Regions from separate parts of the Micromonospora sp. CA-259024 genome, predicted to be linked through region 2. Evidence: riboswitches for the same ligand, from Rfam matches in the RefSeq annotation. Region 2 holds a riboswitch; the other holds the start of a gene.
What was found. A riboswitch is a leader RNA that binds a small molecule or an ion and turns the genes downstream of it on or off. The one in region 2 is predicted to bind S-adenosylmethionine.

Region 1: it holds a riboswitch for S-adenosylmethionine, as region 2 does, so the genes downstream of both, ACQEUX_RS15210 (ABC transporter substrate-binding protein) here and ACQEUX_RS25195 (aminotransferase class V-fold PLP-dependent enzyme) in region 2, are expected to answer to the same signal.

The regions. Positions count from the first base shown of each region.
Region 1 covers NZ_JBNJND010000001.1:3,475,945-3,490,755, forward strand. The annotation lists gene ACQEUX_RS15145 (alpha/beta hydrolase family protein) at 1-136, shown strand, start outside; gene ACQEUX_RS15150 (hypothetical protein) at 170-340, opposite strand; gene ACQEUX_RS15155 (hypothetical protein) at 539-1,168, shown strand; gene ACQEUX_RS15160 (hypothetical protein) at 1,337-1,705, shown strand; gene ACQEUX_RS15165 (DUF72 domain-containing protein) at 1,796-2,713, opposite strand; gene ACQEUX_RS15170 (DinB family protein) at 2,876-3,379, shown strand; gene ACQEUX_RS15175 (amylo-alpha-1,6-glucosidase) at 3,390-5,453, opposite strand; gene ACQEUX_RS15180 (SCP2 sterol-binding domain-containing protein) at 5,450-5,857, opposite strand; gene ACQEUX_RS15185 (mycothiol transferase) at 5,978-6,487, opposite strand; gene ACQEUX_RS15190 (2'-5' RNA ligase family protein) at 6,564-7,079, shown strand; gene ACQEUX_RS15195 (hypothetical protein) at 7,268-7,459, shown strand; gene corA (magnesium/cobalt transporter CorA) at 7,476-8,606, opposite strand; gene ACQEUX_RS15205 (amino acid transporter) at 8,794-10,752, shown strand; SAM riboswitch class IV at 10,840-10,951, shown strand; gene ACQEUX_RS15210 (ABC transporter substrate-binding protein) at 11,224-12,087, shown strand; gene ACQEUX_RS15215 (amino acid ABC transporter permease) at 12,127-12,912, shown strand; gene ACQEUX_RS15220 (amino acid ABC transporter ATP-binding protein) at 12,909-13,652, shown strand; gene ACQEUX_RS15225 (Na+/H+ antiporter) at 13,681-14,811, opposite strand, start outside.
Region 2 covers NZ_JBNJND010000002.1:1,234,657-1,249,467, forward strand. The annotation lists gene sigJ (RNA polymerase sigma factor SigJ) at 1-595, shown strand, start outside; gene ACQEUX_RS25165 (DUF402 domain-containing protein) at 620-1,126, opposite strand; gene ACQEUX_RS25170 (ATP-dependent DNA helicase) at 1,228-3,426, shown strand; gene ACQEUX_RS25175 (AI-2E family transporter) at 3,446-4,744, opposite strand; gene ACQEUX_RS25180 (GroES family chaperonin) at 4,903-5,241, shown strand; gene ACQEUX_RS25185 (hypothetical protein) at 5,335-5,502, shown strand; gene ACQEUX_RS25190 (PrsW family intramembrane metalloprotease) at 5,521-6,993, opposite strand; SAM riboswitch class IV at 7,017-7,137, shown strand; gene ACQEUX_RS25195 (aminotransferase class V-fold PLP-dependent enzyme) at 7,208-8,458, shown strand; gene ACQEUX_RS25200 (FUSC family protein) at 8,472-9,707, opposite strand; gene ACQEUX_RS25205 (HD domain-containing protein) at 9,814-10,470, shown strand; gene ACQEUX_RS25210 (DUF4031 domain-containing protein) at 10,442-10,726, opposite strand; gene ACQEUX_RS25215 (FAD-binding oxidoreductase) at 10,795-12,195, shown strand; gene ACQEUX_RS25220 (hypothetical protein) at 12,235-12,771, opposite strand; gene ACQEUX_RS25225 (glycerol-3-phosphate dehydrogenase/oxidase) at 12,860-14,677, opposite strand; gene ACQEUX_RS25230 (S8 family serine peptidase) at 14,757-14,811, shown strand, end outside.

The DNA.
Region 1 (14,811 bases), on a different contig from region 2:
GGCCGCTCCGGTAGTTCGGGAACGGTACACAGTGGCCCAGGCCGGCGCGGCGCTGGACCACTTCACCTGGGTTCGTGCGGGCGCCCCACTGGCGCGGCGGATCGCCGACTTCATCGACGACCTGCCGGCGCGCTGAGGCCGCACCGGCTGGTCGTGAGCGAGGGTCAGCTCAGTCGTCCTGGTCCAGCGGCACCAGTTCGCCGTCGCGCTCCACCTGAATCTCCCCGTGATCCTTACGCGGCGCGACCTCCGCGGTGTTCCTGTGTGGGTCGTTGTCCGGGTGCATGAGCACCGCGTCTGTTTTGGGGGTCTTCTCCCGGCTCTCGTCCGGCTGCGACATCGCGTTCCCCTCTCGTCGGCGTCGCTCGGGATCTACCCGCCACCGCGCGATCGACTCCTGCTGGCGGCGATCCGGCACGTCGGCAGCACAGATGTCCTCCCCTGTGCCCGATACGGTGCGGATCGGCCGGCACGGCACGGGGTTAGCCACCCGACCGGCGGGTAAGCCGCACCGCCCGACACGGCGGAAGGGGATCACATGTCCGAACGGCATACCGCACTGCGCTCGATGCACGATCTGGGCCTGGCGGCCTGGTTTGGCGGCTCCCTGATGGGAGCGCTCGGCGTCAATGGCGCAGCGGCGAAGATCAGTGACTCGACCCAGCGGCTCCCGGTCGCCTCGGCGGGATGGTCCAAGTGGACCCCGGTCAACGCGGCGGCGATCGGCGCCCACCTGGCCGGGGCGGTCGGCGAGTTGGTGACGGAGAGCCCACGAATGGCCGCCCAGTCAGGGGTGGCCCGGGCCAGCACCATCAAGACGGCGTTGACCATCGGGGCGCTCGTGGTGACCGGCTACAGCCGTCTGGTGGGGATGCGGTTGGAGAAGGCGGGCGGCCCACCGGTGAACGGGGCCACCGAGCCGAACCACCAGACCCCGGCGGGCGTCGCCTCCTCGCAGCGGCAGATGAAGCTGCTGCAGTGGGCCATCCCCGCGCTGACCGGGACCCTGGTCGTGGTCACCGCGTACATGGGTGAGCAGCAGAAGCCCGGCCAGGTGTTCCGGGGGATTCTCGGCCGGGTCGGCGGGATGCCGGCCGCGTCGAAGGGCATGATCAAGATCGCCGGAATGACCAACGGCAAGCGGCCGATGGCGATGGCCGGGCGCTGAACGCCGGGCCGGCCGGCGTCCCGCCGCCACCTCGACGGCGGGGCGCTGGCCGGCCCTGCGCGATCACGGGCGTGACGACGAATGTCGTGCGGCGACACCGGGCGGGCAGGCGCGGTACCGCACGGCACAACGTCCGCCGGCAGCGGCGGACCGACGAGCGGGGTGGCCATGGCACGCGAGGGACGCAGCGGCGACAACGACCGGCTGGAGCCGGAGGCGGTCAAGCCGTGGGGCACCGGCGACGGCTTCGACGCCGACGCGCCCTGGGGCACGGATGAGGACTCGCCGATGGACGAGGGCAGCGAGGAGACCGCGGTGCCCCCGGGGCGGCGCGGGGAGCGGCGCGCGGGTGCCCCGGCGGGCCGGAGAGACCCGGCGGGACGGCACGGCTTCGGCTCGGTGGAGCCGACCCGTACGACGATGGCCGGACCGGGCGCCCCACCGGACCCGGCGCCCAGCGGCCGGACCTTCCCGGACGACGCGGACATCGGCGAATCGACCCAGGACGCACTGCGCAGCCGGGGCCGGCGCTCCTGACGCCCTTCCCGGCCGCTCTGCCCGACCCGGGCGCCGGGTGCGCGACCGCCCGTCGGACGAGGCCCGGGCCGCGCTCCGGGTGCGCGGCCGTCAGCCGATCGATGTGGCCCGGGCCGGAGCAGCTCGACCGGCGATCATCCTCTCGGTGAGTAGCTGCGCCAGCCGGGTGGCGTCGCGTTGGGCCTGACCGGCACAGCAGTTGTTGAACAGCACATGCAGGTCGTCGGCCGGGCGGGCGAGCTCGGCCAGCAGCACGGCCCAGTGCCGAAGCTCGTCGTCGGCGTACGCGTACCGGAACTTCTCCTGCTTGTCGCCGTCGCGCCAGGCGTCGCTGTGCCCGTGAAAGCGGACGATCGCCGGCTCCGCCGTCATGGTCAGGATCGGCGGCACCGACGACGAATGCCCCTGGGGCATGTCGACGCAGACCAACGACAGGTCGTGCGCGCGCAGCAGGTCCAGAGTGACCGGTGCGGCGGAACCCTCGAACCAGGACCCGTGCCGTAGCTCCACACCGACCCGCCACGGCTGGCAGCGCTGCGCCAGCTCGACGATCCGGCGTTCGGCCGCGGCGCCGCGCGCCAGCCACGGTGGGAACTGCAACAACACCGACCCCAGCTTGCCGGCCTCCGCGATCGGGGCCAGGGCTGCGCGGAAACGATCCCACAGCTCGTCGTACGCCCGCTCCGGCAGGTCGCGGCGTCGGATCCGACTCGGGCCGGTGGCCGGGCGCAGGTCCCGGGGCAGCGCGGCGACCGGGGTCGGATGACCGGTGAAGAGGCGGAACGCCTTGACGTCGAAGGTGAAGTCGTCTGGTGTGGCGTCCACCCAGCCCTGCGTGGTCTCCGGTGCGGGGACGGCGTAGTAGGACGTGTCCACCTCGACCAGCGGAAACCGGCCGGCGTAGAAACCCAGCCGACGGGCCGGCGTGTTGGCCGAGCGCGGGTACCACCCGGAGCGCAGCAGCGACTGGTCCGCCCAGGACGACGTTCCCACCTTGATGACACCCATGTCATTCATTGGATCGCCGTCGGCGCGGGTCGGCAATCGCTGGGGTCCACGCTCTCGTGTCGAGCGGGGAAATGTCGGTGCCTCGTCCTACGGTGGCGCCAAGTGGACATCGGGGCGAGTGGGCACCGAGGGGCCACTCGACATTCGAGGAAGGGTGGCACCATGACCAGCACCGAGCAGCTCACCGGTGAGCGGGCCGACCTGCTGCAGACGCTCCGCCTGCACCGGGGTTTCCTTCTGCGGACCGTCGACGGGCTCACCGACGAGCAGGCGGCGTCCCGCACGACCGTGAGCGAGCTCTGCCTCGGCGGCCTCATCAAGCACGTGGCCGGCTGCGAGCACCGCTGGATGCTCTTCGCCGTGGGCGGCGCGGACGCGATGCAGCGCGAGGAGGTCGACTGGGTCGGTCAGTTCCGGATGGCACCCGGCGAGACCCTGGCCGGGCTGGTCGAGCGGTTCCAGGAGGTGGCCGACCAGACTGACAAGCTGATCGCCACCCTCGACCTGGACGCGGCGCACCCGCTGCCGCAGGCGCCCTGGTTCGAGCCGGGGGCGAGTTGGACGGTCCGCCGGGTGCTGCTGCACCTGATCGCCGAGACGTCCCAGCACGCCGGGCACGCCGACATCCTGCGGGAGTCGATCGACGGCGCCAAGACCATGGGCTGAGCCGTCGGCCTCAGCGCAGGCGAGGGCGGTGCCTGCAGGCGGTGGTGCGGTCTCGCGCGAAGGCGTCGGAGAGGCCCCAGCGGCCCGGGATGTCCAGCAGCTCCAGCCGGCCGAAGCCGAGGGGCACGGCCGGGTCCACCAGCAGGTTGTCGCCGATGGGTCGCAACCCCAGTGTGGTGCCCAGCAGCATCAGCAGCGCGCCCGACGACCACGACTGGGGGCGACCGGCCGACGGCAGCTGAACGGGGAACCTCGTCTGGCTGCGCTCATAGCCGGCGATCAGCTCCGGCACTGCCCCACCGAGCGTCTGCGCCATGTCCAGGATGCCGCCCGCGACCCGGGCCGCCTGTGCGTCGAAGTGGTAGCGGCGCAGCCCGGCGGCGATCAGGGCGTTGTCGGACGGCCACACCGCGCCCAGGTGTGAGCCCATCGGGTTGTACATGGGCTGCCCGGTGGCGAAGGTGCGCACACCCCAGCCGCTGAACAGCCGCGGTCCGACCAGGTGCTCGGCGACCGCCTCCGCGCGGTCGTCCGGGACGATTCCGCTCCACAGCAGATGGCCGATGTTGGATGACAGCGCGTCGACCGGCTCGCCGTACGGGTCGAGCGCCAGCGCGTAGTACTCCTGGTGTGGCAGCCAGAAGTCCCGGTTGAAGCGGTCCTTCAGCTCGGCGGCCTCCCGCTCCAACCGGTCGGCGTATGCGGGGTCGCCCCAGAACTGTCGGGCCAGCCGGGCACCGCGCCGTTTCGCGTCGTACGCGTAGCCCTGCAACTCGCAGGTGGCGCGGGGAAACGCCGGTTGCCGGCCGCGCGCGTCGACGATGGCATCCGGGGAGTCCTTCCAGCACTGGTTGATCGTGCCGTCCCGCTCGTTTCGGCGCTGGTAGCGCACGTAGCCGTCACCGGTCACGTCGCCGTACTCGTCGATCCAGTCCAGCGCCATCCGAGCCGGGTGGCGCAGCTCGCGGACCAGGTCCGCGTCACCGGACCAGCGCTCGTACTCGTCGAGCAGGACGACGAAGAGAGGGGTGGTGTCAGCCGCGCCGTAGTACAGCGCGTTCGGTCGGTCACCGAACACGCCCGTCTCGCCGTAGCGCAGCCGGGCCAGGATCTTGCCCGGCTCCTCATCGAGCGCGTCGTCGAGCTGACCGCCCTGAACGAGCGCCAGCATCCGCAGCGTCGCGGGGGCCAGTTCGGGGGTGAACGCCAACGTCTGCAGGCAGGTGATGATGCTGTCCCGTCCGCGCAAACCCATCGCCCACGGTAGACCACCGATCGGCACCCGTTCGCGGTACGACAACGGCCTGTACCGCAGTGCCGCCAGGTCGGCCAGGCTGCGCCGGTACATCTCTTCCAGCCCGTCCCGCTCGGCCACCAGGCGCGGTGCCCGGTGCAGCCAGTCCGTCAGGTCCTCGCGCATCCCCACGCGGACGGTCTGCTGGTGCGCCTGCAGGTTGGCGCGCACGTCCCGGCCACCCTCGCCGCCGACGGTCATGGTGACGTGCAGGTCGGTCTCCCACTTCCCATCGGGTGCGATCCGGATCTGGAACGTCATCCCCCCCTCGTCCACCTCGACGGGCGCGGTGCTTCGGACGGTGGTCTCGCGGACGAACCGCTCCCGCTCGTAGCGCAGCACGAGCTGGTGGCTCGCCGAGTCGGCGGTGACCGTGACGGTCCGCTGCCGGAGGTGCCCGACCTCCGCGATGTCGGTGAAGTCGCTGCCCATCTCCACTCGTACGGTGAACTCCGCGGGCTGCGACGAGTGGTTGAGCACGGTGATCTTCTCGTGCAGGCAGTCGTGGATCGAACGGTGCCGGATGATCGACACGTCGGCGTCGACGTAGTGGCTCGCCGCGCCGGGGACCAGGACGAACCGGGTCTCGAAGTACGTCAGGTCGTCGCGGGAGAGCGCGTTGATCCGTTCGCCGTCGATCCTGAGCACCCAGTGGGACAGGAAACGGGTGTCGAACGCGAAGAGACCGACTGGCGTCCGCGGGTCGACCTCGATGTCACCCTGGGCGTCGCTGATCGCGAACGCGTTGCCGGCGATGACGTGTAGCAGTTCCTGTTTCATGGCCGCTCATTCCGACCGGCTACCGCGGCCCGGTTCGCCATCGCGGCCCGGCCCAGCTCGCGCGGATGACGGGCGCCGGGCGGCCCCGGGAAGATCCGCCGCAGCATCATCAGCAACCGCATGTTGCCCTGCACAGTCAGCTCGTTGCGCAGCAGGCTCGCCCCCGGATGCATCTCGCCGTCGGCCATCTGGTCGAAGAGCGGGCGGTCGAGGCTCAGCACCAGGTCGGCGTCGTCGGCCGCACGGGTCACCCGCACGTGCTGGTCCGCGATCGTCAGGTACCAGTGATCGGTACAGCCGTCGCCGCGTACGTCCAGCCGTATCGTCCCCGCTGTCGTCTCCGGCAGGTCGAGGCGCCGACCGGCGTCCAAGTGCTGCAGGTACTGCTCCGCCTTCGCGCCCATCAGATCCCCTCCCCACGGTTCTTCGCAGGATCACCCGTGCCGGGGTGAGCCCGGTTCACCCAAATCGGGTGAAGGCCGGCCCCGGTAGGGCGCGTGCCGATGTGAGCCCGGCGAACCCGTTCAGTCGGCCTCGATCAGGCCACGCAGGTAGGCGGCCTGGCCGACGTGTTGCAGGTCGTCCTCGGCGACGCTGACCAACCGGACGCCGAGCGTCACCGGCGGGTCCCACGCCTCGTCGACCACGCGGTCCAGATCCGCCGGCCGCAGGCCGGACAGGAACGATCCGGTACGCGACGCGACCGCCTCGTAGTAGTCGACCAACGCCTGCGCGCTCTCCGGCCGCACCGCCGCGGCCTGTGCGGGCGAGTGACCGAAGCCGGTGTCGGCGGCGTCGGCGGCGAGCCCGAACCGACCCGCCCAGTCGCCGCTCACCCAGACCTGCTCGGAGTCGAGCAGGTCGGCGACGGACTGGTCCTGGATCCGGGTCAGGTGCCAGACCAGCCAGCCGATCGAGTTGGCACCCGGGCCGGGCGCCCAGTGCAGCTGCTCGGGACGCAGCCCGCCCACCGCCGCGCGCACGAGGTCGGGCAGTCGGTCGTACGTCTCGGTCAGCAGGTCACTCACGTCCACGGGTCACGCCTCCTGGTGGTCTCCGAACAGGTACCGCCGACACCGGCGATCAAACCTCGACCACTACGGTGACCTCGTGGTCGCGGCGTTGGAGCTGTATCTGGACCCGGACGCCACCCGGCGGATCCGGGTGCTCTGGGACGCGCTGGAGGCCGAGGGCGTGCAGAGCATGCGGTCGCTGTGGGAGCAGCGCCATCGGCCACACGTCTCGCTCGCGGTGGCGCCCCGCTTCAACCCCGAACAGGTCGCCGACGCGCTGCGCGGCACGATCGTGGCCGCCCCGCTGCGACTCGACTTCCAGCACGCGGGGCAGTTCGTCGGCCGGGTGCTCTGGCTCGGCCCGGCACCCACCCCGGAGCTGCTGACCCACCAACGGATGGTGCACGACCGACTCGCCGCCGCCGGCGTTCCCCTGGCCGAGCACTACCAGCCCGGCCGCTGGGTGCCGCACTGCACGCTCTCCATGCGGGTGCCGAACACGCTGATGGCCGCCGCGGTGCGGCGCTGCCTCGAGGTGCTGCCGCTGGCCGCGACCGTGGTCGGCGCGGCGCTCACCGACCACGCCCGCGGCATCGCCCACCCGCTGCCCTGACCCTCGACAAAATGTCCGGTTTGGCGGGCGACAGTCGGGAAACCGAAAACCTGCGGTGGTAATGCCGCCCGGCGTGGGATGGTTCGACATGGATGCCGTACCGGTGGCGACCTGCCAGAACGCGGGTGACCCGGCCGGTGGCGCGGGCGCACCCCGTGCCGGGAGGGCGGCTTCGACGAGGAGGGGCAGTGCCTATGCAGGCTCAGCGCAGGCCACCGCGCACGGAGCGGAGCCAGACCCGGGACGACCGGACCGGCGGCGGCATGACCGGGGCGGCCACGCCCCTGACGATCTGGGCCGCCGCCGTACTGCTCGGCCGGATCGGTGCCGGCGACGACGACGTCGAGGACGAACGGCACATCCTGCGCGGCATCGAGTGACTGCCGGCCGCGTTGTTCACAGCCAGCCGCGCCGCTTGAAGATCAGGTAGAGGGTGCCGCAGACCAGCAGCATCAACAGCAGCGCGAACAGGTAGCCGAAGCGCCAGTTCAACTCCGGCATGTGGACGAAGTTCATCCCGTAGACCGTGCCGATGAGCGTGGGAGCGAACAGGATCGCCGCCCAGGACGAGACCTTCTTCAGCTCCTCGTTCTGCGCGTAGCTGGCCGCCGTGAGGCTGCGCATCTCCTCGTTCTGTTGCTGCGAGACCAGGGTGGCGTTGACGGTGAGGATGTTCTGCAACAGGTGCCGGAAACCGTCCACCCGCTCGACCACCTGGGTCAGGTGGTCGGTCACGTCGCGCAGGTAGCGGCGCAGTTCCTCGTCGCCGCCGGCACTGCCGGCGCCGTCGGCCAGCGCGTCGAGCACGGTGAGCAGCGGGCGGGCGGCCCGCTGGAACTGGATGACCTCACGGCTGAGGCCGTAGATGCGCCGGCTGGCGTTCGGGTCGCCGCCGAACACCTGGGTCTCGATCTCGTCGATGTCGTTCTCCAGTCCGGCCACAACCGGCGCGTACCCGTCGACAACCTGGTCGAGGATGGCGTACAGAACCGCCTCGGGGCCCCGCGCGAGCATCTGCGCCTCGGTCTCCATCCGCCGCCGCACCGCGGCCAGATCCGGTGCCTCACCATGCCGGACGGTGACCACGAAGCCCGGCCCGATGAACAGGTGCAGCTCGGAGAACTCGACCTCCTCCCGCTGGTCGTCGTAGCGGGCGGCGCGCAACACCACGAACAGCGTGTGCCCGTACCGTTCCAGCTTCGGTCGCTGGTGGGCGTTGATCGCGTCCTCGACCGCCAGGTCGTGCAGCCGAAACTCCCGGGCCAGCGAGGTGACCTGGTCGATGTCGGGCCGGTACAACCCGATCCAGGCCATCGCGCCATCCTGCTCCTGCAGGCAGCGGTACGTCTCGGCGAGGCCGGACGGCGAGGCGAACCGGTGCCCTCGGATGTAGACCGCGCTGTCCACCAGGCCGCCGGCGGGCGGGGCGGACGACTCCGTGGGTGGCGGCACGCCGACCCTTGTCACGTACTCGTCGAGTTGGCGACCGAAGCCACCACCGGGGCGGGAGCGACGGCCACCGACCATGCGCTGTCCCTCCCCCGGTGACGTCTGGTCCGGCGCGTTCCCGCCAACCCGGGGCGCTGCTTCCCCGCTGCCTCCGACCCGAAACCCGTCGACGGGCCGCCCGTGGGGTGCCCGGCCAGGGTGGGTTCCGGGCACCGGCGGACGGATGCGGCCCGCCGGGCGGATACTCACGGAGACCATGGGCGGGATGACGGGGGACACGCCGATGGAGGTCGACAGGCGCGCCGGCCGGCTGCGGGAGTGGCTGCTCGACGCCGGCTCGGAGCAGGCCGTGCGGCACCCGGGCCCGCACCGGCGTCCGCCGGAGCACCGGCGCCACCCGTGGTGGAAGGTGATGTGCCTGACCGGCGTCGACTACTTCTCGACGCTGGGTTACCAGCCGGGCATCGCGGCGCTGGCCGCCGGGGCGCTCTCGCCGCTGGCGACCCTGGTCCTGGTGCTGGTGACACTGCTGGGCGCACTGCCGGTCTACCGACGGGTGGCGGTGGAGAGCCCGCACGGCGAGGGCTCGATCGCGATGCTGGTGCGCCTGCTGGGCTACTGGCCGGGGAAGTTGCTGGTGCTGGTGCTTCTCGGGTTCGCGGCCACCGATTTCATCATCACCATCACCCTCTCGGCCGCCGACGCGACCGCGCACATCGACGAGAACCCGTTCTGGCCGAGCGGGCTCAAGGGGCACGAGGTGCTGCTCACGCTGCTGCTGGTGGCGCTGCTGGGCGCGGTGTTCCTCAAGGGATTCACCGAGGCCATCGGGATCGCCGTCGTCCTGGTCGCGGTCTACCTCGGGCTGAACGCGGTGGTGATGGTCGACGCGCTGTGGCGGGTTGTGACGCACCCGAGCGCGGTCGGAGACTGGGCCACCACGCTGACCACCGGGCACGGCGACCCGTGGATGGTGGTCGGGCTGTCGCTGCTGGTCTTCCCGAAACTGGCGTTGGGCCTGTCGGGTTTCGAGACCGGGGTGGCGGTCATGCCGAGCGTGCGAGGTGACCCGCAGGACTCGGAGGATCGCCCGCTGGGCCGGATCCGGGGCGCACGACGGCTGCTCACCACCGCTGCGGTGATCATGAGCGTCTTCTTGATCACCAGCAGCGTGACGACCACCGTGCTGATCCCGCCGGAGGCCTTCCAACCGGGCGGGCCGGCGAACGGCCGCGCGCTGGCCTACCTGGCACACGAGCACCTCGGGGAGGTGTTCGGCACGGTCTACGACCTGTCCACCATCGCCATCCTCTGGTTCGCGGGGGCGTCGGCGATGGCCGGGCTGCTCAACCTCGTGCCCCGCTACCTACCCCGCTACGGCATGGCGCCGACCTGGGCCCGAGCCGTCCGGCCGCTGGTGCTGGTCTTCACCGCGGTGGCGTTCCTGATCACGGTCGTCTTCGAGGCCAGCGTGGACGCGCAGGGCGGCGCGTACGCCACCGGAGTCCTGGTGTTGATCACTTCGGCGGCGACGGCGGTGACGCTCGCGGCGGTGCGGCGGCGTCAGCGCGGACGCATCATCGCGTTCGGCGCCATCGCGGTGATCTTCGTCTACACCACGCTGGCGAACGTGGTGGAACGCCCCGACGGTGTCAAGATCGCGGCCTTCTTCATCGGCGGGATCATCGTGATCTCGCTACTCTCCCGGCTGTCTCGGGCCTTCGAGTTGCGGGTCGACCAGGTCGAGCTGGACCCGGCCGCGGCCCGGATGATCGATGAGCGCGCCGGACGGCGGATTCGCCTCATCGCTCACGAGCCCGACCACCAGGACGAGGCCGAATACCGCGCCAGGCTGGCGGAGGCCATGGCGGACAACGACTTCCCCGACGACAGCGACGTCATCTTCGTCGAGGTCCACGTCACCGACCCGTCGGACTTCGAGACCGAGCTGATGGTCCGCGGCAGCATGGTGGACGACCGCTTTCCGGTGCTCAGCCTGGCCAGTTCCTCGGTGCCCAACGCGCTCGCCGCCCTGCTGCTGGAGATCCGTGATCGGAGCCGTCGGCGCCCACACATCTACTTCGAGTGGACCGAGGGTGGCCCGGGCCGCAACGTCCTGCGGTACCTGGCGTTCGGGCAGGGTGAGATCGCCTCGGTCACCCGGGAGATCCTGCGTCGCCAGGAGCCCGACCGGCGCCGCCGGCCACACGTGCACGCCGGCTGACCGGTGGGCCGGGCACCCTGTCGCGGACGGTGAGCGTGGTCATAACCACTGGACGACCCACCCGTTCCTGCTGTTAACCTCGGCCCAGGTCATGAGCGCCAGCGCGAAGCCCCGGCTCGCTGGCCGGCAACCCTCCTCCGCGGTGGGGTGCCCCGGGTGAAGACCAGGCACCGGCACGACGTCGGTGCAAGCGTGGCCTGGCACCCAGGTCAGCACAGACCCGGGAGAACCATGCGCATCCTCAGCACCGCCCCACCGACCGACGTCGCGGAGCCCCGCGCCGGTCGCCCCTCGCCGGCACTGACCCGGCGACGGCACGTGGACATGATGCGAATGTGCAGCGCCGCCTGTCGCGGCACCACGCACTAGCGCAAACCTCTTCCCGAACCCCCTTCACCGGTACGCCCATCGGGCGCACCGTCGGCGACGCACGCTCGTGCGCGCCGAGACGCGACCTTTTCGGAGACACCCGTGCGATTTCTTCCTGCCCTGACCCGCGCCACCGCCCTGGGCGCGGCCGCGATCCTGGTCGCCACCGCGCTCACCGCCTGCGGCGACGACAGCTCGTCCGACGCCACCGCCAACCCGTACGGCCTGGCGCAGCCGGGCGTGCTGCGGGCCGGCACGCTGACCGACGCCCCGCCGAACGTGTACCTCAAGGACGGCAAGTTCACCGGCTTCGACAACGACCTGCTGACCGCCGTGGCCGGCAAGCTCGGCCTCAAGGTCGAGTTCGTCGGCACCGACTTCTCCGCGCTGCTCTCCCAGGTCAACAACCGCAAGTTCGACGTCGGCAGCTCCTCGATCACCATCACCGAGGCGCGGAAGAAGACCGTCGACTTCGGCAACGGCTATGACTTCGGCTACTTCGGCCTGGACGTCCCGGCCGGCTCGCCGATCACCGGCTTCGACCAGCTCGCCGGCAAGCGCGTCGTGGTGGTGCAGGGCACCGTCCAGGACGACTACGCCACCGGCAAGCAGCTCGACCCGGTGCGGGTGCCGGACTACAACGGCGCGATCAACCAGCTCAAGGCCGGCACGGCCGACGCGTGGATCGCTCCGGCGGAGATCGGCGAGAAGTCGGCCACCGACAGCAACGGCAAGATCACCGTGGCGGCCAAGCAGCTCAGCCCGGCACCGACGGCGTACGCCGTCGCCAAGGGCAGCGACAAGCTGCGCGAGGCGCTGAACAAGGGCCTCGACGAGGTCATCGCGGACGGCACCTGGAGCCGGTTGCAGGCGCAGTACTACCCGGGCCGGCCGATCCCGGCGGACTTCAAGCCGGGCAGCGGAACGGTGCCGGCGCCGTCGGCGTCCGCGTCGGCCGCGTCCTGAACCGGTGACGAGCGAGCAGGGCGGTAGGAGAGGCGACCGATGGATCCGTTGAGCACCCTGTGGGAGACCTTCTTCGACTGGGACGCGATGCGCGAGGCGCTGCCCGAGATGCTGACCGTCGGGTTGCCGAACACGCTGATCCTGGCGGTCTCCGCCGCCCTGCTCGGCTCGGTGCTGGGCCTGCTGCTCGCCGTCGCCGGCATCTCCCGCAGCCGGTGGTTGCGCTGGCCGGCGCGGGTCTACACCGACGTGTTCCGGGGGCTACCGGCAGCGGCGACCATCCTGCTGATCGGCGTCGGGTTGGCGCCACTGGGCATGCAGGTCTGGGGACCGGACCCCTACCCGCTGGGAATCCTGGCGCTGTCGCTCATCGCGGCCGCGTACATCGGGGAGATCTTCCGCTCCGGCATCCAGTCGGTGGAGGCCGCCCAGTTGGAGGGCGCCCGCGCGCTCGGCTTCTCCTGGGCCGACGCGATGCGACTGGTGATCATTCCGCAGGGCATCCGGCGGGTGCTGCCGGCCTGGGTCAACCAGCTCATCGCGCTGATCAAGGACTCCAGCCTGGTCTACTTCCTCGGCCTGGTGGCGAGCCAGCGCGAGCTGTTCCGGATCGGGCAGGACTACGCGGCCACCACCGGCAACGAGTCGGCGCTGCTACTGGCGGGGCTCTTCTACCTGGCACTGACCGTCCCGCTGACGCACGTCGTCAACTGGATCGACCGGCGGCTGCGCAACGGTCGGCCCGCCACCGCACCGTCCGACGAGGACGACGAGGACGACAGCCCGTCGGCGCTGTCCGCCACGACGGAAGGGAACCGGCGATGACCACCGGCACGACCACCTCGGTCAGCCTCGACGTACGCGACGTGCACCTCGCGTTCGGCCCGAACCGGGTGCTGCGCGGCGTCGACCTCACGGTGCCGCGCGGCGCGACGGCCTGCGTGATCGGCCCGTCCGGGTCGGGCAAGTCCACCCTCCTGCGCACCATCAACCGACTGATCGAGCCGGATCGCGGCGACGTGCTGCTGGACGGGCGCAGCGTCCTGAGCGACGACCCGGACGCGCTGCGGCAGCGGGTCGGCATGGTGTTCCAGCAGTTCAACCTCTTCCCACACATGAGTGTGCTGCGCAACGTCACCCTCGCGCTGCGCCGGCTCCGCAAGCTCGGCGAGGACGAGGCGGAGTCCGTCGCCCGGGCCCAACTGGAGTTGGTGGGCCTGGCCGCCAAGGCCGACGTGCGACCCGCGCAGCTCTCCGGTGGTCAGCAGCAGCGGGTGGCGATCGCGCGGGCGCTGGCGCTGCGGCCCGAGGTGATGCTCTTCGACGAGGCGACCTCGGCGCTCGACCCGGAGCTGGTCAAGGGCGTGCTCGGAGTGATGGCCGACCTGTCCGCGGCGGGCATGACCATGGTGGTGGTCACCCACGAGATGGGCTTCGCGCGGCAGGTCGCCGACACGGTCGCCTTCATGGACCGGGGCGTGGTGCTGGAGGCCGGCCCACCCGAGGCGATCTTCGAGCGGGCCGGGCACCCTCGGCTTCGCCGGTTCCTCGCCCAGGTGCTCTGAGCCGCGCCGGCCGGCGCGCCGCTGACGATCACTCGTTGGGCCCGCGTCCCAGCAGCCGGATCTCCTCGTTGTCCAGTGCGGCCTGGATCTCCTGCAGCACAAGGTCGTCGATCTCCCGGTTGTCCCGCAGGCGGGTGACCTCGCGCCGCTTGTGAGCGAGGACGCGAAGGCGCAGTTGGCGCTCCAGGCGGCGCTCCTCGGCGGTACGCCCGCAGCTCTCGTCGACGTCCTCCAGGTGCCTCTGGTACTCGGCCTGCAACCGCCGCACCGACTCCTCCCGGGCACCGATCTCGGCGGCGATCTGGGGCAGAACGGCCAGGCCTGCCTCGGTCGCCCGCCGTCGGGCGTGCCGGGCCTCCTCGACGCGTTCGGGGTCGCCGGCCAGCCGGGCCCAGCGCACCACCAGCGGCAGGGTGGTGCCCTGGAGAAGCATGATGAGGATGATCACCAGTGCGGTGACGAAGATGATCAGGTCGCGTTCGACCACCGGTCGACCGGCGACCGTCACCGTCGGGACGGCCAGTGCTGCGGCCAGCGACACGGCGCCCCGGAAACCGGACCAGCCGGCGACGGTTCCCACCCGCCAGTTCGGCGGCCCCTGGCCCGGGTCCGTGATCCGGCGGCGCCGCAGCCTCGCGGTCTGCGCGGTCAGGTAGACGAAGGCAAGTCGGGTGCCGAGGACGACCAGGGTGACCACCAGCACGATCACCAGAGCCCGCTGGGGTGAGGTGCTGGTGATGCCCCGCACCGCCCGGGGTATCTGCGTGCCGAGCAGAACGAACAGCCCACCGTTGATCAGGAACGTGGAGAGGTCCCAGAAGGCGTACGCCAGCACCCGGGACCGGGCGCGGATCACCCGTGGGCCGGCGTAGGACAGCACCAGACCCGCGACCACCACGGCCAGCACGCCACTGGCGTGCACCAGATCGGCGAGCAGGAACGCGGCGAACGGCGTCAGTACACTCAACGCGCCCTCGCGCAACGGGTCGTCGAGCCGCTTGCGGACCAGCACCACGGCGGCCCCGACCAGCAGACCGGCGACCACACCACCGACACTGGCCCCGACGAACTCCTCGCCGATGCCCAGCATGCCCGGCTGTGCGGCGCCGGTGAGCAGGCCCACGGTCACCGCGAAGATCACCAGGGCCGTACCGTCGTT
Region 2 (14,811 bases):
GGTGCTGGAGCGGCTCGCACCGGAGCAGCGGGTCGCCCTCGTGCTGCACGACGTGTTCGCGATGCCGTTCGCCCGCGTCGCCGACGTGCTCAGCACCACCGAGGCGGCCGCCCGGCAGCTCGCTTCCCGGGCGCGTCGAGCGGTCACCGCGCCGGACGTGCCTCGGCACACGGCGGACCCGGTCGAGCAGCGCCGGGTGCTCGAAGCGTTCGTCGCCGCCACCGAGTCCGGCGAGCTGGGTCAACTGCTCCAGGTGCTCGCGCCGGACGTGGTCTTCGTCGGCGACTCGGGCGGGCACTTCCCCGCGGCACGCCGCCCGGTGGTCGGCGCGGACGCGGTGGGTCGCTTCGCGCTCGGCCTGTTCGGCCGGGCCGGCCGGTACGCCCACCGGGTGCGGGCCCGGCCGGTGCTGGTCGACGGCGTGCTCGGCCTACAGATGGAGACGCTGCACAGCGATGGGCGGCCGATCCGCCTGGTCAGCGCGTTCGCGGTGGACCAGGGCCGGATCACCGCCATCTACAACCAACTCAACCCGGAGAAACTGGCCGACCTGCCGCGACTGGGTGGGGACGACGGCTGGCCACCGCGCTGGTGAGCCGGCCCGGCCGAGCGTGCGGCGTCAGACCACCAGGGCCAGCCACTTGCGGTACGCGGTGGCGAACGGCTCGGTGCCGTCGCCGAGGGCCCCGAACAGCCGCTGGGCCGCGGCCTCGGCCTCGGTCACCACGTCGTCCGGATAACCGAACCGGGCCCGGTGCACGGCGAACTCGTCCTCGTCGAGCAACTCCACCAGGCCGGTGGCCCGACGCCGGACCACGTCCAGGTCCAGGTCGATGAGGTGGACGATGTCGTCGGATTCCCAGCGGGCCGGGGTGGTGATGTCGCAGTAGACCTCGCTGGTGCGGGGCGGGGGGTTGAACATGGCCGTCCACCAGGCACGATGCGGCACCAGCAGCACGAACGGGATCTTCTCCACCGACGGCCGGCCGTGGTAGACCGACTCGGTGCCCTCGGGCACGCCGAGCCAGACGCCGAGGTCGTCCTCCGTGAGCCGGCGGGCCGGGTAGTCGCGGTGGGCGCTGCCGTCGTACTTGCGGTAGATCACTCGGACCATGTCGCTCGGCATGATTCGCACCCTAACCGATACCGCCCACGCCTCGTAGCGCGGCCGTAACCGGGCGGCGCCGACGGCAGCGGCCAGCGGGGCCGGCATCACGCCACGCGCGGATGGGCGCGGCCGGTGTCGGCGGCGCCGGGTACCGTCGCACGGTGACTCCGCCCCGCACCGCCACCGGTTCCGCCACCCCGTCGGCTCGTGCCAAGGGCCGGCGGCGGGGTGCCCGGCCCAGTGGCACCGAGCTGCTGGCGGCGGCGGTCGGTGCGGTGCCCGGCGGTGCGGAACGCCCCGGCCAACTGCAGATGACCACGGCGATCGAGGAGTGCGTGGCCGGCGGCGAGCACCTGCTCGTGCAGGCGGGCACCGGCACCGGCAAGTCGCTGGCCTACCTCGCGCCGGCGCTCACCGTGGACGGCCCGGTGGTGGTCTCCACCGCCACCCTGGCGTTGCAGTCCCAGTTGGTCGACCACGACCTGCCCCGGCTGGCCGACGCGGTCGAGCCGGTGCTCGGGCGCCGGCCCACCTTCGCGGTGCTCAAGGGTCGCCACCACTACCTGTGCCTCGCCCGACTGGACAACTCCACCGAGGAGGAGCCGGAGGACACCCTCTTCGACGCGCCGGCGGCTCGCCCCGGCGGCGGAACGAAGTGGCTCGGTGAGGCGGGCCGGTTGGGCAAGCAGGTCGAGCGGCTGCGCGACTGGGCCGAGAAGACGGCCACCGGCGACCGGGACGAGCTGGACCCGGGCGTCGATGACCAGGCCTGGCGGCTGGTGTCTATGCCGGCCCGGGAGTGCGTCGGTGCGACCCGCTGCCCGTTCGGGCAGGAGTGCTTCGCCGAGGCGTCGCGGGCGCGCGCCCGTGAAGCCGACATCGTGGTGACCAACCACAGCCTGCTCGCGGTCGACATGCTCGCCGACCGGCACATCGTGCCGCCGCACAAGCTGCTCATCGTCGACGAGGCGCACGAGCTGGCCGACCGGGTGTCCTCCGCGGCCCAGGCGGAGCTGGTGCCGGAGCTGATCGACCGGTCCACCCGACGGGCCCGCCCGCTGCTGCGGCCGGAGACCGCCGAGGCGCTCACCGCCGCCGGCGACGCCCTCGCGGTCGGGCTGGCCGAGGCGCCGGCGGGGCGACTCACCGCCGGGCTGCCGACGCCACTGCGGGAGGCGTGCACGCTGCTCGACGCGGCGACCCGGTCCGCATTGGACGCGATCGGCGAGATCAAGTCCGACGACCCCGACCCGGTCCGCAAGCAGCAGGCCAAGGCTGCGCTGGACGAGCTGTCCACCACCGCGCAGCGGCTGCTGGAGGAGGCCGACCACGACGTGGCGTGGGTGGAGAAGAACGACAGCGGCAGCCGGCGCGCACTGGTGGTCGCGCCCCTGTCGGTGGCCGGCACCCTCGCCACCCACCTGTACGACGAACGCACCGTCGTCGCGACCTCGGCGACCCTGGCGCTGGGCGGCCGGTTCGACACGGTGGCCCGCGCCCTCGGGCTGGACGCGCCGCCACCCGCCCCGCCGAGCCCCGCCGCGGCCGCACTGGCCGCCCGTACCGGCCCGGGTCGTCCGGCCGGCGAGACGCCAGGCCGCCGGCTGGCCGGTGACACCGGGGCCGTCGTACCGGCGACCGAAGGCCCGGGTTGGCGGTCACTCGACGTCGGATCGCCGTTCGACTATGCCCGGCAGGGCATCCTGTACGTCGCCGCGCACCTGCCCCGCCCCAGCGTCTCCGGGTTGCCCGAGGCTGCCGGGGAGGAGCTGCTCGCGCTGGTCGAGGCACTTGGTGGTCGCACTCTCGGGCTCTTCTCGTCCCGCCGGGCGGCGCAGCAGGCCGCGGAGCTGCTGCGCGCGCGGACCGACCTGCCGGTGCTGTTGCAGGGCGAGGAGGCGTTGCCACTGCTGGTCCGCCGGTTCCGCGAGGAGCGCGCCAGCTGCCTGTTCGGGGTGATGTCGCTCTGGCAGGGGGTGGACGTGCCGGGTGATGCCTGTCAGCTCGTGGTCATCGACCGGCTGCCCTTCCCTCGACCGGACGAGCCCCTCGCGGCGGCCCGAGCGGCCGCCGTGGACGCGGGCGGCGGCTCCGGCTTCGCCGCGGTCAGCGTGCCCATCGCGGCCGTGCGGCTGGCTCAGGGCGTGGGCCGGTTGATCCGGGCGACCGGTGACCGGGGCGTGGTCGCGGTGCTCGACTCGCGACTGGAGACCGCCCGTGGTTACGGGCCGTTCCTGCGTCGCTCGCTGCCGCCGTTCTGGTACACCACCCGGCCCGAAGTGGCCCGAGGCGCCCTACAACGCCTCGCCGGCTCCTGACCGTCCCGTAGCGGGTCGGTCAGGGCGCCTGCGCGGCGACGACGACGGCGTCGGGCGGGGTGTCCGGGACGGTTCGGGCGGCGAGCCGACGGACCGCGGTGTTCAGCACCGCGATGAGCGGCACGGAGACCAGCGCGCCGGTGATGCCGGCGAGCACCACCCCGGCGGCGATACCGATGATCACCGCCAGCGGGTGGAGGGCGACCGCCCGTCCCATGATCAGCGGCTGGAGCACGTGCCCCTCCAACTGCTGCACGCCGATCACCGCACCCAGGATGATCAACGCGGTGACCGGGCCGCTGTCCACCAGCGCCACCAGCACCGCCACGCCACCGGAGAGCGCCGCACCGACGATCGGGATGAACGCGCCGAGGAATACCAGCGCGGCGAGCGGGAAGGCGAACGGGACGTCGAAGACGACCAGGAAGATGCCGATGCCGACGGCGTCGATGAAGGCGACCAGCACGGTCGCCCGGACGTAGGCGCCCAGCGTCTGCCAGGAGGCCCGGCCGGCGTCGTCGACCTTCCAGCGGGCGGCCACCGGCAGCAGCCGCACCAGGAAGCGCCAGATCCGGTTGCCGTCGCGCAGGAAGAAGAACGTCGCGAAGAGCACCAGGATGGTGCCGGTCAGCACCTCGGCCAACGTCGCGGCGGTGCTCAGCGCGCCGGTCGTGAGATCGCTGGTGTTGCTGTTGATCCAGCCCTGCGCCTCGGTGATGTAGTTGTCGAGCTGATTGTCGGAGACGTGCAACGGGCCGGTCTTCAGCCAGTTCTGGATCTGCCGGACGCCCTCGGACGACTTCTGGCTCAGCTCTGGCACGCCCCGGATGAACTCGTTGACCACCAGGGTGAGCGTGCCGATCACCGCGGCCAGGCCGCCGACCAACACCACCGCGGTGGCCAGCGACCGAGGCAGCCGGGCCCGCAGCAGCCAGCCGACCGCCGGCGCGAGCAGCGCGGAGAGCAGCAGCGCGACGGCCAGCGGAATGATCACGATCTTGACCGTGCTGACGACCATGAGCAGGGCCCAGGCCACCACGCCGATCACGATCAGTCGCCAGCACCAGGCGGCGGCGATCCGCAGCCCGTGCGGCACGTCGGCGTCGTCCCGACTGGTGGTGGAGCTGTGCAGGCGCACCGGAGGTTCCGCGCCGACGACCGTGGCGCTCGGTGACGCGGCTGGCCCCGGCACGGCGGGTGAGGCCACCCGGGCCGGCTCCGGAGCGTCGCTCGGCGTGTCCTGACTGGCGCGAACCGACTCCCGTCCCGACTGGTAGGCGCGGCGGAGCCGCCCGCGTACCCACTCGAAGCGGCTCAAGCGCACCTCCTGGCAGAGAAACGGCCCGCCCACGGCGACAGGTCGGACAGCATACGTCCGTTCCCGACACCGTAGGGCAGTTCCGCCACACATTGCCCCCACGGCCACAGGCGTAACCACCGGCGATCGGCCGTCGGCGACACGGTAGCGTCTGCGTCGTGACCGCCGACCAGGATCTCGACGCCGGCCTGCCGATCCGCCTCCTGCACGACCGCGTGCTGGTACGGATGGAGGGCGGCGAGGGCGAGCGTCGCTCCACCGCCGGCATCGTCATCCCGGCGACCGCCGCGGTGGGCAAGCGCCTCGCGTGGGCCACCGCCGTCGGGGTGGGGCCGAACGTCCGCGCCATCGTCTCCGGCGACCGGGTGCTCTTCGACCCGGACGACCGCTCCGAGGTCGAGCTGCACGGCCGCGGGTACGTGCTGCTGCGGGAGCGGGACGTGCACGCCGTGGCCGCCGAGCGGATCGAGAACGATCCCACCGGCCTCTACCTCTGACGCACCCTCCCCGGCCAGCAGGCCCCACCGCGCACCGTTTGCCCAGCCGCACGACGGGAAGCCATCCGGCGACCGTGGCCCTGGGGAGGGACGATGCCGGTATTCGTGAAGAAGCTGTTGACCTGGGGCAGTGTCGCGTTCCTGATCTACTTCATGGCCTTCCGGCCGGACGGCGCCGCGCAGATGTTCAGGGCGATCGGGGCCGGGCTGATCGCGATGTTCCAGGGCCTGGGTGACTTCCTCACCTCCCTGCTGGCCTGAGCGGCAGGCCGCCAGCCCTCAGGCGGGCGGCCAGGGCGCCGCCGGCCGCGGGCCGGGCCAGCCGGGCGGCGGATACCCCACCGGAGGCGGAGCAGGGGCCAGCACCACCGGGATCGGCACCACCGGCTCGTCCGGCGCGGCAACCGGGCGTTGCGTACCGTCGGGGAAGCGCAGGTGGTAGCGGCTGCCGTCCCAGACTCCCGCCGGGGCCTGCGGATCCCGGCCCACGAAGAACGACCGGTACGCGCTGATCGCGTCCAGCAGCTCCCGCTCCTCGCGGGCGGTCCGCTCCTGTTCGGCGGGCTTGCGGTCCAGGCCGCGCAGCGTCCCGTCGCGCAGCAGGGCGAGCCGGGTGGCGGCGAACTGGTAGCCGCGCATCGCCCGCACGCCGCCGTCCCCGGCCACCCGCCGGGCCCAACTGCGGGCCGCGTGCCGCCTGCCGAGGCTGCTCAGCGCGGCCACTTCCGGCGGGCTCAGCCAGCCGGCGCGTACGTAGTCGGGCAAGGTCCGCTCGGTGAGCCGCCCCTCCCAGGCGCGCAGCCATATCGCCAGCCCCACCATGCCGAAGAAGACCGGCACCATCAGGCCCAGGAAGCCGTACAGCATGATCAACGCTTCCCCGGTGGCCTGGGTCAGCGTGGGCAGCAGGTTCCACGTGCCGTGCAGCATCATCGCCAGCAGCAGGCCGGCGATCGGGGCGAGCACCCGGACCCGCCGGTCGGCCGTCCGGGCGGCGATGCCCAGCCCCACACCGGTCATCGAGGTGAAAAGCGGATGGGCGAACCCGAACAGCAGGATCCGGACGATGAAGATCGCGATGACCTGCTGCGTGCCGGTCGCGGGGCCGTACCGGTCGGCGCCGGTCGCATAGCCGTAGCCGCCCAGGTAGAGGATGTTCTCCACCATGGCGAAGCCGATCGCGGAGAGCCCGCAGTAGACCAGGCCGTCGGTGATCCCGGACCACTCGCGGCGGCGGAACACCAGCAGCAGGATCGGGCCGAGGGCCTTGGTCAGCTCCTCGATGAACGGCGCCACCAGCACCCCGGTGAGCGCGGACGGCAGGCCCCAGTCGGCGAAGCGGTTGGCGGCGAAGTCGTTGACCGTGAGCGAGGCCGCCGTGGAGACGAACGCCCCCCAGGCGAAGCAGAAGATCAGATACTTCAGCGGCTCCGGTTCGTACCGGTCCAGCCAGAGGAAGCAGGCGACCAGCACCGGCACCGGCAGGATGGCGGCGACCACCCCGATCAGCAGGGCCTGCACACCGAGCGACTGGCCGAGCGTGAAGACCATGAACACCGCGCAGGCGGCGATGAACAGCACCACCCCGGCCAGCACCAGGAACCGCCGCCAGCCCAGTCGGCGCAGCGGCATCCGGGGCGCCTCGCCGACGGACGGGGCTGTGGGTGCGGGCGACGACGGCGGAGGTGAACCGGGCGGGGTGTCGGCCATGCGGTCAGCGTAGCCATCCGCTGCCGGCTGGTTCGGTCGCATCGGTAGCCGCTATGCTGCCGGCAGGTCACGAGCGCCAGCATCAAGCCCCGGCTTGCTGGCCGGCAACCCTCGTCGAGTTCGCGGTGGGGTGCCCCGGGTGATGACCGGGCCCAGCCCGATCGGCGTGCTGGGCAAGCGCGGACCCCGTCCCGACTGTGCACCCGGGGTCCCTGACCCCGGAGGTTCCGGCGTGTCCGTCACTCTCGTTCCCGCACTGCCCACCCGCTTCGACGCCGCGCCCGCGGCGGCCCCGTCGCGGCCGCTCGACGTTCTCGGCGTACCGGGCGAGATCAACCTGGACTACGCGGCGAGCGCGCCGTGCGCGCGGGCCGCCGCCGACGCGGTGGCCGAGCTGCTGCCCTGGTACGCCAGCGTGCACCGTGGCGCGGGAGCGCTGTCGCGGCGCTGCACCCTCGCGTACGAGCAGGCGCGGCAGACGGTCGGCGACTTCTTCGGCGCCCGCGCCGACGACCACGTGATCTTCACCCGCAACACCACCGACGCGCTCAACCTGCTGGCCCGAGCGCTGCCCGCCGGCACGACCGTCGTCACCTTCGCCTCCGAGCACCACGCCAACCTGCTGCCCTGGCCGCGCGGCTCCGTCCGGCTCCCGGTGCCCACCGATCCGGACGGGGCGGTACGCGACCTCGCCGCCGCCCTCACCGAGCTGCGCCGGGGCAGCAGCCCGGCGCTGCCGGTGCTGGTCGCGGTGACCGGTGCGAGCAACGTGACCGGTGAGCGGTGGCCGGTCGCCGAGTTGGCCCGGGTGGCCCACCGGCACGGGGCCCGGATCGTGCTCGACGCCGCGCAGCTCGCCCCGCACGCCCCGGTCGACCTGCTCACGCTCGACGTCGACTACCTGGCCGTGTCCGGCCACAAGCTGTACGCGCCGTTCGGCGCGGGGGTGCTGATCGGTCGCGCGGACTGGCTGGACGCCGCCCCGCCGTACCTGGCCGGTGGTGGCGCCACCAGCCACGTCGGGCCAGCCACCCACGATGTGACCTGGGCGAGCGGAGCGGCACGGCACGAGGGCGGCACCCCGAACCTGCTCGGCGCGGTGGCACTGGCCGCGGTGTGTACGGCGCTCGACGAGGCGGACCGGTCCGCGCTGGCCGCCCGCGAACAGGCGCTGCTGGCCCGGCTGCGGACCGGCATCGCCGCCCTGCCGCACGTCGTCGAGTTGCGCACCTTCGGCCCGGACGCGCCCCGCGTCGGCATCGTCTCGTTCGTGGTCGCCGGATGGGACTCCGCTGACGTGGCCGCCCGGCTGGCCGGCGAGCACCGGATCGGCGTGCGCGACGGGTTGTTCTGCGCCCACCCGCTGGCCCGGCGGCTGCTCACCGAGGCGGCGGGGCGTACCGGCCGACGGGACCTGCCGCCCACCGCGCTGCGCGCCAGCATCGGCCTGGGCAGCACGGACGCTCAGGTGGACCGGCTGCTCGCCGCGCTCGCCGAGCTGGGCTGAGACGCGCCCTCGTTCAGCCGACCGGCGGGGCGGTGGGCGGCTTCGGCGGCTCGCCGGGCTCGGCCGGCTCACCGACCGGCCGCTCCTGCTCCCCGAAGGCGGTGCGGATCCACCGGTTCGCCTCCTCCTGCTCGATCCCGGAGGCCACCAGCAGGTCGCTCGCGGTGGTCCGGATCTGGGCGACCACCACGCTGCCCGAGAAGCCGACCCCGGCGCCGTACGCCCGGCCGGCTTCGCTGACCGCCCGCAGGGACCGCTCCCGAGCCTTCTCCGGCTCCTCGCCGACGGCGAACTCGTGCTTGAGCAGCCGGACCGACTCGGCGAGGTGAGCGATCGCGTCCGGCATCGGGTCGGGCACCGGTTCCTCGTCCTCGATCAGGGTGACGGACCGGCGGATCAGCGTGCCGGTGTTGCGCATCGCCCGGTCGATCGGGTCGGCCGCCTCCGCGTAGTGGGTCAGCTCGTCGCGGCGGTGCCAGCGGGCCGGTGAGAGGGTGGCGGTCTCCTTCGCCCCCTCGATCGCCTCGCCCAACGTGGCCAGTTCCTCCTTGTTGTCGCGCAGCCGATCCAGTGCCCCTTGGATGCTGGCGCGGTCCCGTTTGCGCAGGCCGTCGGCGGTGACGTCGAGTTGGGTGGCGAGCAGGTCCAGCGCCGGCCGGGCGGCCCGGTTGATCACCCGGAGCGGGTTCAGCGGCAGTAGCACCGCCGTGACCAGCAGCGCGATCCCACCGCCGAGAAACGCGTCGACGAAGCGTGGGATCTCCAGATTCTGGGTGGAGGGGCTCAGCGTCACGATCAGCACGGCCGTGGCCGCCGCCTGGATGACGATCGCCACGCTCGCCCCGGCGAAGATCGTGAGCAGGATCGCCACGGTGACCACCAGGCCGAGCTGCCACGCGCCGGTGCCGAGCAGGTAGATCAGGAGGTCGCCGATGAACACCCCGATGCCCACCCCGACGATCAACTCCACGGTCCGGCGGAACCGCTGGCCGACCGACGCGGCCAGGGTGCCGACCGCGGAGATCGGCGCGAACACCGGTTGCGGGTTGCCGAGCAGCTTGTGCGAGATCAGGTATGCGAGCCCGGCAGCCAGCCCGGCCTGCACGGCGAGTCCGCCGGCCATCCGTACCCGGTGCAGCCGGTCGTGCAGGGTGGCGCGGCCGCGATGGCGCAGCTGTTCGGTGGCTTCGGCGATCCGTGCGCCGTCGATGTCGACCAGGCCCTCGCGCAGTGGGGCACGCCGCACCATCGGAGGTCGTTTGTCCCGAGCCGCGGCCATGGGCGCGACTACCCGTGGCGGCCCCGCTGAATCCTCCCGCGCCGCGCGTTGCGGCCGGATGCGGCAGACTCGGGCCGTGGTTGATCTGCTGGACCGGTGGCGGGCTGCGGCCCGGGATGCCGGCGCGAAGCCCGGACCGGAGGTGACCCGGGCCGGGGAGGAGCTGCTCGCCCGGTGGCGGGAGCCGCACCGGCACTACCACACGGTGGCCCACCTGACCGCCGTGCTCGACGTGGTGGACCAGCACGCCGGGCTGACCGACCGGGCCGATCTGGTCCGGCTGGCGGTCTGGTGCCACGACGCGGTCTACGACCCTCGGGCCACCGGCGACGCCAACGAACGGGACAGCGCCGCGCTGGCCGACAGCGTGCTCACCGGGCTCGGGGTACCGGCGCCCGCGGTGGCCGAGGTACGCCGACTGGTGCTGCTCACCGCCGGACACAGGGTGGCTCCGGACGACCGCGACGGCGCCCTGCTCTGCGACGCGGACCTCTCCGTGCTGGCCACGCCGCCGGCCACGTACGACCGTTACGCGGCGGCCGTCCGACGGGAGTACGCCCACGTGCCGGAGCCGGCCTTCCGGGCCGGGCGGGCGGCGGTGTTGACCGGGCTGCTGGCGCTGCCCGCGCTGTTCCGGCTGCCGCCGCTGGCGAGCCGGTGGGAGGAGCCCGCCCGGGACAACGTGCGTCGCGAGCTGACCACGCTCAGCGGGGGGCCGGAGTACGCGGGCTGACCAGGTGCTTGGGGCGGCGCAGGCCGGCGGCACGGAGCAACCGTACGAGCTCCCGGCTCGGCACCACCTGGGCACCGAGCCACACCGCCGCCGCGAACCGGTCGGCCGGGATGTCGTAGTGGTCCCGGTCGAAGCCGCGCCGAGGCGCGCCGAGGGCCTCGGCGAAGGCGTGCAGCTCGGCGTACGAGACATCGCTGATCAGGTGCGACCAGAGCCGACCGCGCCACGGCCAGGCAGGCCGGTCCAGATAGAGCATGCCGCCCAAGCTATCCCGCACAGTCGATCATGTTGATGATCGGCGGTCGGCGACCTAGCCTCGGCTGCATGGCCCCCACCACTCTCCTCGACGACCTGCGCGCCGCGCTCGGTGACAACGCCGTGCTCACCGATCCCGACCTACTGCGGATGCACCAGCGGGACGAGGCCGACCTCTGCGACGCCGGAACGCCGTTGGTGGTGACCCGCCCCCGGAGCACCGAGCAGGTGGTGGCGGTGGTCCGGGCGGCCGCACGGCACGGCGTACCGGTGGTGCCGCAGGGCGCGCGGACCGGCCTGGCCGGCGCGGCGAACGCGGTGGACGGCGCGGTGGTGCTCAGTACCGTCGCGATGGACGAGATCCGGGAGATCGACCCGGTGAGCCGGATCGCGGTGGTCCAACCGGGGGTGGTCAACGCGGCGCTGGCCGGCGCGGTGGCCAAGCAGGGGCTCTGGTACCCGCCGGACCCCGGCTCCTGGGAGTCGTCCACGATCGGCGGCAACGTGGCCACCAACGCCGGCGGTATGTGCTGTGTGAAGTACGGCGTCACCACGGAGTACGTGCTCGGCCTGGAGGTGGTGCTCGCCTCCGGTGAGGTGCTGCGCACCGGGCGGCGTACGGCCAAGGGCGTGGCCGGCTACGACCTGACCCGGCTCTTCGTCGGCTCGGAGGGCACCCTTGGCGTGATCACCGAGGTGACCGTGGCGTTGCGGCCCGCACCGGCGGAATCGCTGACCCTGGTGGCCGTCTTCCCGTCCACCGCCGCGGCCGGCACGGCGGTAGCCGAGATCGCGGCCCGCGGGCTCACTCCCAGCCTGCTGGAGTTGCTCGACCAGACCCACCTGCGGGCGATCGAGGCCTACCAGCCGATGGGGCTGCGGACCGACGCGCAGGCCCTGCTGCTGGCCGCCGCGGACACCGGCACCCGGGCCGCCGACGACCTGGCCGCCCTGGCCGAGGTGTGCGAGGCCGCTGGCGCCGACGAGGTCTACGCGGCCACCGACGCGGTGGAGGCGGCGGCGCTGTTGCAGGCGCGCCGGCTGGCCCATCCGGCGATGGAGAAGTTCGCGGCCGACGCCTACCCGGGCGGCAACGGCGGTCTGGTGATCGACGATGTGGCGGTGCCGCGCGGCTCGCTCGCCGCGCTGCTGGACGGGGTGGCCCGGATCGCGGCGGAGTGCGAGGTGCCGATCGGCGTGGTGGGGCACGCCGGGGATGGCAACATGCACCCGAACATCGTGGTCGACCGCGCTGACCCGGCGAGCGTGGAGCGGGGTCGACGGGCGTTCGACGAGATCATGCGGCTCGGCCTGGACCTGGGCGGCACGTGCACGGGCGAGCACGGGGTGGGCCTACTCAAGCGGGACTGGCTGGCCCGGGAGATCGGGCCGGTCGGTGTCCGGGTGCACCAGGCGATCAAGTCGGCGCTGGACCCGGCCGGCCTGCTCAACCCCGGCAAGGTGCTCTGACCTGCGCATCAGCGGCGCTCTGACCCGCGTGGCGGCGGGTCAGCCGTCGACTTCGGCCGGGGTCGCCTGGGTGAGCAGCAGCAGGATCTCCCCGGCGACCGGCGTGCGCTCCTCACCCGGGCAGTCCTGCGAGGTGATCAGCCCGGACGCGGTGAGCAGGCTGGACGTCAGCGCGTCGATGCAGGTCGTCCGGTATTTCCGGGCCTGATCGGTCTCGGCGGCCAGCGCCGGGTCGGCGAGCAGCACCTGGAGTCGTTCGGTCAGTTCGGGGGCCAGGGTGCCCCGCGAGGTGACCCCGTCGCCAGCACAGTCGAGGCACTGCCACGCGCCGTCCCGCTCGACGCTCAGAGTGCGCAGCGGACCGTCGGCGCCGAGCCGTTGCAGCAAACTGACCTGGCCTGCGGCAACCGTGGTGGGGATCTCCAGCTGCGAGCCGCCACCCGCCGCGCCGGCGGACGGCTGCGCCAGCGGCGTGCCCTGCGCATCCCGGTCGAACAGTGAACACCCGGTCAGGGCACCGACCAGCGCGACGGCGAGAAGGGGTAGGAGCAGACGAGGGCGGGCGCGGAACAGCACGCGCGGAAACCTACCCCACCGTAGGTAGCGTTCGAAACCACCATCCAGGCTGGTATCGATGGTTACCCATCAGTAACGTCTCATTTCGTCACCTAGCGGACGGCCGCAACGTCGCGGAATCGTCGTCGCCACCACGATCGGCCGCGTAACCCCGGACATCGGGGGCACCGAGTCGGGCAGCGTCCGCCGTGGCGTCGTCCGGCATCAGCTGCGACTGTCGCTCCGCCTCCACCCGGGCGCGGTAGTGCTGGACCTCCCGGGCCCGGGTGGCCGCATCCCAACCGAGCACGACGCCCATCAGCTCGGCGGCGTGCTCCGCCGACTCCAGCCCTCGGTGGCTGGTCTCGAAGGAGATCCTGGTCCGCCGGGTCAGCACGTCCTCCAGGTGCAACGCACCCTCGGCCCGAGCCGCGTAGGCGACCTCCGCCGCCAGATACTCCGGAGCACCGGCCAGCGGGGAGGCGAGCAACGGATCGGCATTGATCAACGCCAACAGGTCCAGGGTGAGGGTGCCGTACCGCTCCAGCAGGTGTTCCACCACGCCCACCGGTACGCCGTGCCGACGGGCCAGGTCCGCGCGGTCCCGCCACATGGCCGGGTACCCGTCGGCGCCGAGCAGCGGCAGGTCGGCGGTACGCGACGGGCGCGCGCCACCCAGCCGACGCACGGCCCGGTCGACCACGTCGGAGGCCATCACGCGGTACGTCGTGTACTTGCCCCCGGCGACCAGCAGGAGCCCGAGCATCGGCTCGAAGACCGCGTGCTCGCGCGACAGCTTCGAGGTGGAGTCAGCCTCACCGGACAGCAGTGGCCGCAGCCCGGCGTACACCCCCTCGATGTCGGCGGTGGTCAACGGCCGGTCCAGCACGGTGTTGACCTGCTGCAGGAGGTAGTCGATGTCGCGGGCCGAGGCGGCCGGGTGGGACCGGTCGAGCCGCCAGTCGGTGTCCGTCGTGCCGATGATCCAGTGCCCGCCCCACGGGATGACGAAGAGCACCGAACTCGCCGTACGCAGAATGAGCCCCGCCTCGCCGGTGATCGCCGAGCGCGGCACCACCAGGTGCACCCCCTTGGAGGCGCGCACCCGGACGCCGGGCCGCAGGCCCACGTCGTTGAGCATCCGGGACATGTCGTCGCTCCACACACCGGTGGCGGCGATGACGGTACGGGCCCGCACCTCGAACTCGGCGTCCGGTGAGCCGGCCGGCGCCTCCAGGTCCCGGACGCGGACCCCGGTCACCTCGCGCGCCTGCCGGATCAGCCCGACGGCGCGGGCACTGCTCACCACCGTGGCACCGAGGCTGGCCGCGGTGCGGGCCAGGGTGACCACCAGCCGGGCGTCGTCGACCTGCCCGTCGTAGTAGCGGATCGCCCCGGCCAGCGCCTCCGCCCGCAGGCTCGGGAAGACCCGCCGTGCCCCCTCCCGGGTCAGGTGCCGGTGCAGGGGCATCCCCCGGCCACCGCCGAAGACGCCCGCGAAGGCGTCGTAGGTGGCCACGCCGACGCCATAGTACGAGCGGCGGAAGGTCCGGGCCGGCAGGTCCCGCAGGCCCCGCCCGGCCGGCAGCGGCACCAGGAACGGCACCGGGCGCACCAGGTGCGGCGCCAGCCGGGTGGCCAGCAGGCCGCGCTCGGTGAGCGCCTCGTGGACCAGGTGGAACTCCAGCTGCTCCAGGTAACGCAGGCCGCCGTGGATGAGTTTGCTGGACCGGCTGGAGGTCCCGGAGGCGAGGTCGCGCGCCTCGACCAGGGCCACCTTCAGGCCGCGGGACGCCGCGTCCAGGGCGGCGCCGGCACCGGTCACCCCACCACCGATGACCAACACGTCGAAGCGCTCGGCGCGCAGTCGGCGCAGGTCGGACGCACGGCGGACCGGCGAGAGCTGACCGGCGACGGATCGGGAGATATTGGGGTCACGCACCCATCCACCGTAACCGTCGCGCCAGCGTGTCGACATTCGCCGCCCGACCCGTACTGTGCGAGTCATGCAGGTCGGGCCCCCGTCACCCGTTGGTCGAACGCCGCCCCACCCGCTGCCGC